Regions from separate parts of the Paenibacillus sp. PvP094 genome, predicted to be linked through region 2. Evidence: a T-box and tRNA genes for the amino acid it is inferred to sense, from the RefSeq annotation. Region 2 holds a T-box; the other holds one or more tRNA genes.
What was found. The T-box of region 2 lies ahead of trpS (tryptophan--tRNA ligase). A T-box ahead of a tRNA ligase gene usually reads a tRNA of that ligase, here a tRNA-Trp.

Region 1 (5,065 bases), 2.8 Mb from region 2:
ACACAGGGCTTCGAAGCTGGAGTGAAGTCGATCCAGGGGTAGGGGAGCGTTGTATAAGGGTTGAAGGTGTACCGTAAGGAGCGCTGGACATTATACAAGTGAGAATGCCGGTATGAGTAACGAAAAGATCAGTGAGAATCTGATCCGCCGAAAGCCTAAGGGTTCCTGAGGAAGGCTCGTCCGCTCAGGGTAAGTCGGGACCTAAGGCGAGGCCGAAAGGCGTAGTCGAAGGACAACAGGTCGAAATTCCTGTACCACCGTAAATCGTTACGAGCGATGGGGGGACGCAGTAGGGGTAGTGACGCAGGCTGATGGATGCCTGTCCAAGCAGTAAGGCTGATGTGTAGGCAAATCCGCACATCGTAAGGCTGAGCTGTGATGGGGAGTGAAAATTACAGTAGCGAAGGTCATGATCTCACACTGCCAAGAAAAGCCTCTAGCCAGATGAAGGTGCCCGTACCGCAAACCGACACAGGTAGGCGAGAAGAGAATTCTAAGGCGCGCGGAAGAACTCTCGTTAAGGAACTCGGCAAAATGACCCCGTAACTTCGGGAGAAGGGGTGCCCCGGTAGTGTGAATAGCACGAGGGGGCCGCAGTGAAAAGGCCCAAGCGACTGTTTAGCAAAAACACAGGTCTGTGCGAAGCCGTAAGGCGAAGTATACGGGCTGACGCCTGCCCGGTGCTGGAAGGTTAAGGGGAGCGGTTAGGAGCAATCCGAAGCTGTGAACCGAAGCCCCAGTAAACGGCGGCCGTAACTATAACGGTCCTAAGGTAGCGAAATTCCTTGTCAGGTAAATTCTGACCCGCACGAATGGCGTAACGACTTGGGCGCTGTCTCAACGAGAGATCCGGTGAAATTTTAATACCTGTGAAGATGCAGGTTACCCGCGACAAGACGGAAAGACCCCATGGAGCTTTACTGCAGCTTGATATTGAATTTGGGTACGATCTGTACAGGATAGGTGGGAGCCTTTGAAGCATGAGCGCCAGCTTGTGTGGAGGCACCGTTGGGATACCACCCTGATCGTATCTAGGTTCTAACCTGGTGCCCTTAGCGGGTACGGGGACAGTGTCAGGTGGGCAGTTTGACTGGGGCGGTCGCCTCCTAAAGAGTAACGGAGGCGCCCAAAGGTTCCCTCAGAATGGTTGGAAATCATTCGAAGAGTGCAAAGGCATAAGGGAGCTTGACTGCGAGACCTACAAGTCGAGCAGGGACGAAAGTCGGGCTTAGTGATCCGGTGGTACCGCATGGAAGGGCCATCGCTCAACGGATAAAAGCTACCCTGGGGATAACAGGCTTATCTCCCCCAAGAGTCCACATCGACGGGGAGGTTTGGCACCTCGATGTCGGCTCATCGCATCCTGGGGCTGAAGTAGGTCCCAAGGGTTGGGCTGTTCGCCCATTAAAGCGGTACGCGAGCTGGGTTCAGAACGTCGTGAGACAGTTCGGTCCCTATCTGTCGTGGGCGTAGGAAATTTGAGAGGAGCTGTCCTTAGTACGAGAGGACCGGGATGGACGTACCGCTGGTGTACCAGTTGTTCCGCCAGGAGCACCGCTGGGTAGCTATGTACGGACGGGATAAGCGCTGAAAGCATCTAAGCGTGAAGCCCCCCTCAAGATGAGATTTCCCAGTATGTAAGACCCCTTGAAGACGACGAGGTAGATAGGCTGGGGGTGGAAGTGCAGTAATGCATGGAGCTGACCAGTACTAATCGGTCGAGGGCTTATCCAAAGTGCAGGTTCTAGTCGCAAGTTTCGTTTCGGATCTAGTTTTCAGAGAATGATCTCTGAGCGTAGCAGCATCGTTTGGTGGCGATGGCGGAGGGGTTCCACACGTACCCATCCCGAACACGACCGTTAAGCCCTCTAGCGCCGATGGTACTTGGACCGAAGGGTCCTGGGAGAGTAGGACGCTGCCAAGCGAAACCCCACTGGGGTATTTTTTTTGGCTCATATAATCCAAAAACCCAGTTGGTAGATTTTACAGCATCTTGTTTGTTGAGAGCTATTAAGGCCCGTTGGTCAAGGGGTTAAGACACCTCCCTTTCACGGAGGTAACAGGGGTTCGAATCCCCTACGGGTCATAACTTTACTTCTTAAAGCATTAAGGGGATGAGAATCCCAAAGGTTCGTCGGAGGATAATCCTCGTTAGCAGCTGCTACGCAGTCTCGAGCGAAGTGAGAGTATCCCCTACGGGTCATAGATATGGAGGCTTAGCTCAGCTGGGAGAGCATCTGCCTTACAAGCAGAGGGTCGGGGGTTCGAGCCCCTCAGCCTCCACCATTTTAGGGGCATAGTTTAAAGGTAGAACAACGGTCTCCAAAACCGTTGGTGTGGGTTCAATTCCTGCTGCCCCTGCCATTTTATTATGAGCCATTAGCTCAGTTGGTAGAGCACCTGACTTTTAATCAGGGTGTCGAAGGTTCGAGCCCTTCATGGCTCATTGTTTTTGTACGTGTTGGGGGAGTATTCATCCGGCGTGTAACTTCTAAAAGTATCAAAATGGACCATGGTTAGTTTAGCTGAGAGTAAACTACACTAACGACGGTGTCTGCTGAATATAAGAAACCCTTGAGGAATACTCAAGGGTTTTTTCGTGTTTTCTCAAACTCTATGGCATGTAACTATAACAATTTACTGTTCCATAAAAAGGCCTTGGTATAGAGCAAGGCTTCCTCGTTTTCGTTTATATTGTAGTTGTTAAACAACGTCCTGGCAGGTACGATAATGGTTAAATAAAAAAAACGAATACCGCTGCAATTCAATTCTGGAAGAACGTATATAAATCATTAAATATAGAAGATGTTGAGAAGGAAGAGAAAGAGGAAGGACACGAGGTTAGATATCAGTATTTTAAAGTTAACAAGGACGGTTTCGAGGGGAAAACACAATCCTTAGAAAAACTCTATTTTAAGCTGCTTTTTTAGTTTATCGGTGCAAGGTCAAGACCCGATTGCGGATTATCTAAGCGTTAAACAATAATTCACTTCCGATTAGTTTATTAAGCTAACGAGCAGTACAACAGAACAAAGATTCCAGGAGTTAGTATTCTTTATTCTTTACTGTGTATAATTATGCTATTGAACTAAATTGAAGGTTTGCATATTAAGTACAATTATTGAAAGGTTGATAAAATGAATCTAATCTGTGAAACTCAAGTCGTTACGGATTATTTGACCGTGACTGGGGAAGTCAATTATGATCACCCGCTGGTTGCTGGACTTGCTTCGGAAATAGCAGCTTCATCAAAAGATCAAGTAGAGTATATCAAACAGTCATATATGTATGTCCGAGATCGAATAGCCCATTCCTGGGATATCAAGAGTTCTAGAGTCACATGTTCCGCTTCAGAAACATTGATTCATAAAGAAGGTATTTGCTATGCCAAAGCAAACCTTCTATGTGCAATATTACGTAGAGAGGGAATACCATCTGGCTTCTGTTATCAACGACTTACGATCGGGGATACTCCAGATACGGGCTATTGTATCCATGCACTAAATGCTGTTTATATTCAACATTTAAAGTCATGGATCCGTTTAGATGCACGAGGGAACAAGCCTGGAATCCAAGCAGAGTTTTCATTGGAAGAAGAAAAACTTGCTTTTACAATCCGAAAAGAATACGACGAAGCTGATTATAGGACCATATTTAAGTCCCCAAATGTTAAGACTATCGAGGCTTTGAAAAATAATACCGACTGCATAAATATGTATTTATACGGACTGCCTGCACAACTGTGATTATTGAACTATGGGGAAAGGCCATGTTAGTTTGCTATACATGGGACGGTTGCAGGCGGGCTTGTACTGAGCTTTTTTCATGGGAGCTGTGGGCAATATCGTACTGTTTAGAACAATGCAACATGGTGATGTATTGAATCCTAAGTCCAATACTTGGAATACTTTGGGTGAAGAACAGATCTTAAATATTAAATAAGTGATATAAATCTCCCTTCTACTATTATTTAAATGGGAGATTTTTGTTTGGTCAGAACCCGTAACTGATAGTGTTACTCATTGGTCTACTCAAAAGTAATTTCAGGAAAAATATGCTAGAATAGGAATGATAACTAAAAAATAAAATGCCTGTAGCTTAGACATTTCTGCTTTGATCAGGTTGATTAGGAGGAAAAAGTATTGTTCTCAATAGTGTCAATCTTTGCAATTATATTTAACTTGGTATTATACGGGTTGGGTGTATACGCTCTAATCCTGTTTATAAAACTTGCTCAACGTGGAATCCAAGCACTGGATATCTATCTAAGTGAAAAACGTGGGGAACGCTTCAGAGTCTCTCATGAATCAATCAACCACAAGATTATCATTTTTCTCTCAGTGTTTTATTTCTACTGGTTTAGTATGATTAACACATCAATTAAGTAAAGAGAGGGCAAATGACATGGTGGATACTTTTTTAGAACAAATTAACGAGTTGAACGAGCTTCAAAAAGATTTGGTCAGCATACATCCTTTATTTGCAGAGCATTATCCTGTGGTTGTCGCATTTGATGCCCTATTATATATGTATGATTACACGGCAGAGAAAGGGCAATATGAATGGGTGAAAACGGTTCCGGATGATCTTAACATCCCTGACGAGTGTCTGGCAGCCATGCCAGTACACCATATGGACGAACGAATGTGTACAATTGTGACAGACTCAGCCTTCCAAAATTTTGAGCAGAAAGTATACCTGTTTCACGAGTATGTTCATTGTTATGTCTATGAGAAATATGAGGAGATCGGGAATCGTCTACAAATTAAACATAGGATGGAGAAGATTAAACGTGTGACATGGGAGCTGGATTACGAATTCCCTTATGAGGATGAGAATGTGGTCCAGCGGATCAATTCACTGTTGATTGCCTTAAAGAGCGGAGATGTAGTCCAGGTACAATCAGCAAGAAAAGCGTTATTCAGCTCGATAACAGAGGAACAAGGGGAGTACTGGAACTGGCTGGAGTGGAACGAAGGCTATGCGCGATATATCGAGAATCGGATACGGGAAAAATTTGGGCTGGAACTGAATCATTTTGGAGATGCTGCCCCTTATAATCGTC
Region 2 (5,065 bases):
ACCTGTCTCACGGGAAGTGTAGTTACCGTAGTAACCGTCTTGTGGAATTGTTACACCCAGCTCTTGCGCAGCTTCTACTTTCAATTGTTGCAGCGCTGCGTTTGCTTGAGGAACAACCAGATTGTTGGAACGGCTTCCGCTACCTCTGTTTTGACCTCCGTACATGTGTGTCACCTCCTTATGGCTTGGTGATGTTAGTATGGTTAGAGAATGAGGAAATATACGTGATATGGCGTAAGGGAATAATTGGGATTTAATTGTAAATAAACACATGAAAAAAGCCGATCCAGACAGGATCGGCCTCTTTGTTAATAAGGTAAATATTATAGGTGTGTTGTACTACCGTACAAGATTGAAAGGGACTATTCCTTGGTAGGAGCAATAACCTCAATCCGTGTGAGAAGTTCAACGGGTTGTTCAGGTTCCAGACGAATTAACCCGGTTTGTTCATCCGTCAGAGGGAGGTTCGGGGCATCGGAGAGCCAGGTGTAGGGCTCAATGCACAGAAACTGATCGGATTCACCCTTGGTAAAGAGCACCCAGTGTTTAAAATACTGTTCATCTGCTGAGTAGTTCAGCATATATCCATCCTGACGACGGAGCTGGGCAGTCGCTGCCTGACCTTCCGTAGCTTTGAGAATCGTATCCCAGTTGCGTCCCTGCATATTAACACCTTGATTTAAGGCGTCCCAATCTCCAAGAGGCTCAAGCTCACCCGTGGGCAGCTGTTCCTCGTTCTGAGCATATACGCCAGAGACAGGTAGTTGAAGTGTCCAATCGGCAGGCTTGCCGTCTAGCAGGAACCATGTATGATATCCCATTCCAAACGGAGCGGGAGTCGAACCCAGGTTGGTAACACGAAGACGCTGGCTCAGCACGGAGTTTTGCAGCCTGAACGTCATTTCGAGCTTCAGAGGCACCGGAAATTGTTCCATCCAATGCTCTTCATTTGCAGTCAGCAATTCGGTTGTAATGGCACAGCCTTCTTCATCTTCTTCAATGTCGCTGACACACCAGGATTGGGTGCGATGGAGACCGTGAATATGGTTGTCATTTGCCGTATTCTGATCGAACTGGTATTGAACCCCTTCGTATTCGAAGCGTCCACGATGTATGCGTCCTGGCGGAACCAGAAGCGGAACACCGAAGTGATAAGGTTTCTGCAAATAAAATGCTAAATCATCTTCTTCTGGACTGCGGACGACATCACGATCCTGCACCAGATCACGAATCGAGATGATATTGTTTCCTAGACGCGGCAGCAGGGTGATCTCCAATTCACGGCTATGTAGGATATACGTGTCGTAACCATTCCATTGGCCTTTGGTCACTTGTTTCATATCGATGCTCCTTTTCCCACTTGAAATCTGTCTGCAAGCGGCTTAACATGCTCCGCTGCAGGCGTGTCATTGAGTACATGCCAGCAATCCCATACAGCCCTCCGTGGGAGGGCTAAACAGGATAAGCAATTCCATCATAACAGATTTCGGCTTGGCGGGTAAAAAAAGCTGATTCCATTTTTGACAATCTGCGTGAAGCGGATTAAGATGGAATGCAGAAGGAAATAACATATGAATTGAATTAAAGCGATGACAGGGATAAGTAAGTCAGGAGAAAACTCTTCAGAAAGCCGGTGGGTGATGCGAACCGGTGTGAACTCTTTACCGAATGGACCCTGGAGTGCCGATTGGAACAGGTGCCTTGCAGAAATGCAAACCGTACCTCAGTAGAATTGGACGTCTATTCCACGTTACGGGAAAATGAAGGTGTTTTTCGCATGATTGAAAAACACGAATAAGGGTGGCACCACGGTCTCACGTCCCTTGCGGATGTGAGGCTTTTTTGCGTCCGCGGAGAAGAAACAGACTTGAACAAAACATGAGGAGGCGCAAGTGACTTATGAAAACTGTATTATCTGGAATCCAGCCAAGCGGTAAACTTACGCTGGGCAACTATATTGGTGCAATCAAGAACTTTGTGAGACTGCAGCATGATTACCAATGCCATTTTATGGTGGTAGATCTCCACGCAGTAACCGTGGCTCAGGAGCCAGCTGCACTGCGTGAACAGTCTGAAGCCGTCGCTGCACTGTTTCTAGCAGCGGGGATCGATCCAACAAAGTCAAATGTGTTCCTGCAATCCCATGTTCCTCAGCATGCTGAGCTTGGATGGTTGATGACGACACTGACATCGATGGGTGAACTGGAGCGGATGACCCAGTTCAAGGATAAATCTTCAGGCAAGGACTCGGTGGGGGCAGGCTTGTTCGTATATCCTTCATTGATGGCAGCCGACATTTTGCTGTACAATGCGGACCTCGTTCCTGTAGGAGAGGATCAAAAACAGCATTTGGAACTCACCCGCGATCTGGCGGGCCGTTTCAATCATCGTTATGGAGAATACTTTACCATTCCGGATCCATATATTCCGCAGGTGGGCGCACGCGTGATGTCCCTGGACGATGCTTCCTCGAAAATGAGTAAAAGTAATCCAAATGCGGGCAGCTACATTGCCCTGTTGGACCCGCCGGATGTGATCCGCAAGAAAATCAGCCGTGCCACGACGGACTCCGGACGTGAAGTGGTTTACGATCCGGCCAACAAGCCAGAGGTCAGCAATCTGATGAGCATCTATGCAGAGTGTGCAGGCATTACGCTGAATGAAGTAGCAGAGCGTTACGAGGGTAAAATGTATGGTCCGTTCAAAAAAGAGTTGGCCGAAGTGGTTGTCTCTGTTATTGAACCGTTACAGGAACGATATCGCGAAATTCGTGAATCTGGCGAACTGGCCGAGATTTTGGAGACTTCAGCACGTCGTGCTGAAACAGTCGCTGCCAAAACGCTTCATGATGTGAAAGAACGCATGGGGTTTGTTCCTAGACGTACAGTATAGGCTATCACGGACATTGTTCAACAATGTTAAAATTTCACGATATAAAGTGAACAAAAAAGAGAGGAGCCAACAGCTCCTCTCTCTTTTTGTTCATATAGGAACCTGCACAGCCAGATTCAGCCATCATTTTGCCCAGCATCGTGCCAAGCCCGATGACATTGGCTATGGTTCCAAGCGTACTACCGAGTCCACCTTCCAGATCAGGATGTCGATTCGGATGTAGAACGTAATTCCTGGCGTTCCTTCTTGGCACGAATGACGAAACCCCAGCCGATATTGGCAATGGACAGGATGAACAGCAGCGAGGCTAACCAGCCGTTATAAGAGATCGATATGGCTGAAACCGTTAACAAAACAATCGAAGAGAATGCGAACCATAAGGACAAACCTTTACTCATTGGGAAAAACCTCCATCACAAATTTAATGAATCTCCGTATAACTTGAGGCGTGCGAGCCATAATAATCTTGCAAGCTTGCAATACATTACAGACACAGATTGAAAGGAGATTTTAAATATGGCTCAAGGATCTCGTTCTAACAACTTGGTGGTACCTCAAGCAACTGCAGCACTGCAACAATTGAAAATGGAAGCTGCACAGGAACTGGGTGTAACAATCCCGCAAGACGGTTACTACGGTAACTACACTTCCCGTGAGACAGGATCTCTTGGTGGTTACATCACCAAACGTCTGGTACAAATCGCTGAGCAACAATTGTCTGGGTCTGGCAAATAATTTATCATAAAAGCAAGCAACAAAACAAAGGCCCGGAGCGGAAACGCTCCGGGCTTTTCATCGCGCAACCGTTCCTTACTTGATTGTGCCTTTCCCGGTCCTTCTCGTCAAGACCGGGCAGATAAAAGTTTTTTATCCATTTTTTCATCGCTTAACCAGCCCACATACGTATCAATCGTTTCAAAATTGCGGTCCATCACGACAACGGCGACAAACGGATACTGCTTGCGGTGTCGATACCGTACATCCGCCCAGCGGACTTTGTATCCTGCAGGCAGCTCCTCTACCTCCGCAACCGCATAGGAGGTGAAGTAGAGAAAGGCAGTGACCTCTGGTGATTTGCGTGAGGCAGCTACAGCCGCATGAGTGGAAGAAGAGGCATGCAGATGCCATGTCAGCTCTGCTCCATCCATTTTTCCGATTTCGTAACTGTTATCCGCAAAATGCTTCACCACATGCCAGCGGTTCCAGGATATCGTTGGAATGACGATATAGCGAAGCGCCGGTTTGTTGTTGTCCAGCCTTTTTACTTTGGCTACAGCCTGGGCATGGGCAATGATTCGCCATACATAATAGAGGGCTATAACGATATACAGTGTGACAAACAACGGAGCAGGGGCGATCAGATCAAAGGCCCACAGCAGGATTGCCACCACGTGCGAAGCGAACAGAAACGGATCGAAAATATGAATGATATTCCAGGCAATCCATCGTTCAGAGAATGGCCTTGCTGCCTGGGTTCCATAGGTGTTGAACAGATCGGTAAACACGTGAACGCCCACAGCGATAGCTGTCCAGGTAGCAACGTGTCCAATGGGAACATCCGGGAAAATCAGTGCAATGACGCCCGTGATGAGCAGAACCCATAATAGAAGAAAGGGCGGCGAGTGGGACATACCCCGATGATTTCGAATGTACAATGAATTGCTTTTGAGACGCAGTGCCGTATCAATGTCAGGGGCCTGCGAGCCAGCAATGGTACCCACCATCACCGCAGCCGCGAGCATGGGACTGGAAGCCACGACAGGATCGACATAAGCCAGACCTGCCAAACCAATACCCATGACAAAATGTGTAGAAGTATCCATAAACGTCTCCTTTGTGGTGTAGCTCGATTTCATCATATTAATGATTCTCTATCTAGGTGATACCCATATATAGTGTATATTATCCGCCTGTCTTGAAGCAAAACAGCCAAAACCCGAAAAAGATGTCATAAGAAGTTCATTTCACCCAACATTTGTACGAGCATTGTCATACTCTTGGCCATTTACCTATGATAAACTTTATATCGGAGACAAAGAGAGAAACCTCCAAACCGAGAATTAAGGGGGATTAACCAAGCGTGGACAATCAGTTGGGATACCAGGCTTCTTCCGATTCTGCAACATTGACCTCGCCTCCGACCAAGTCGGGATCGTGGAAAGACTTTATTCAT

Region 1: it encodes a tRNA-Trp, which carries the amino acid that the T-box ahead of trpS (tryptophan--tRNA ligase) is inferred to sense. The anticodon was not compared.

Annotation. Positions count from the first base shown of each region.
Region 1 is NZ_JBEPOM010000001.1:272,231-277,295, reverse strand. It holds rRNA gene ABIC22_RS01365 (23S ribosomal RNA) at 1-1,734, shown strand, start outside; rRNA gene rrf (5S ribosomal RNA) at 1,808-1,924, shown strand; tRNA gene ABIC22_RS01355 (tRNA-Glu) at 2,015-2,086, shown strand; tRNA gene ABIC22_RS01350 (tRNA-Val) at 2,211-2,286, shown strand; tRNA gene ABIC22_RS01345 (tRNA-Trp) at 2,291-2,364, shown strand; tRNA gene ABIC22_RS01340 (tRNA-Lys) at 2,374-2,446, shown strand; gene ABIC22_RS01335 (transglutaminase-like domain-containing protein) at 3,138-3,746, shown strand; gene ABIC22_RS01330 (hypothetical protein) at 4,405-5,065, shown strand, end outside.
Region 2 is NZ_JBEPOM010000001.1:3,122,070-3,127,134, forward strand. It holds gene ABIC22_RS14450 (alpha/beta-type small acid-soluble spore protein) at 1-165, opposite strand, end outside; gene ABIC22_RS14455 (aldose 1-epimerase) at 363-1,340, opposite strand; T-box leader at 1,581-1,827, shown strand; gene trpS (tryptophan--tRNA ligase) at 1,900-2,892, shown strand; gene ABIC22_RS14465 (GntT/GntP/DsdX family permease) at 2,927-3,145, opposite strand; gene ABIC22_RS14470 (hypothetical protein) at 3,093-3,290, opposite strand; gene ABIC22_RS14475 (alpha/beta-type small acid-soluble spore protein) at 3,409-3,627, shown strand; gene ABIC22_RS14480 (metal-dependent hydrolase) at 3,735-4,715, opposite strand; gene cyoE (heme o synthase) at 4,973-5,065, shown strand, end outside.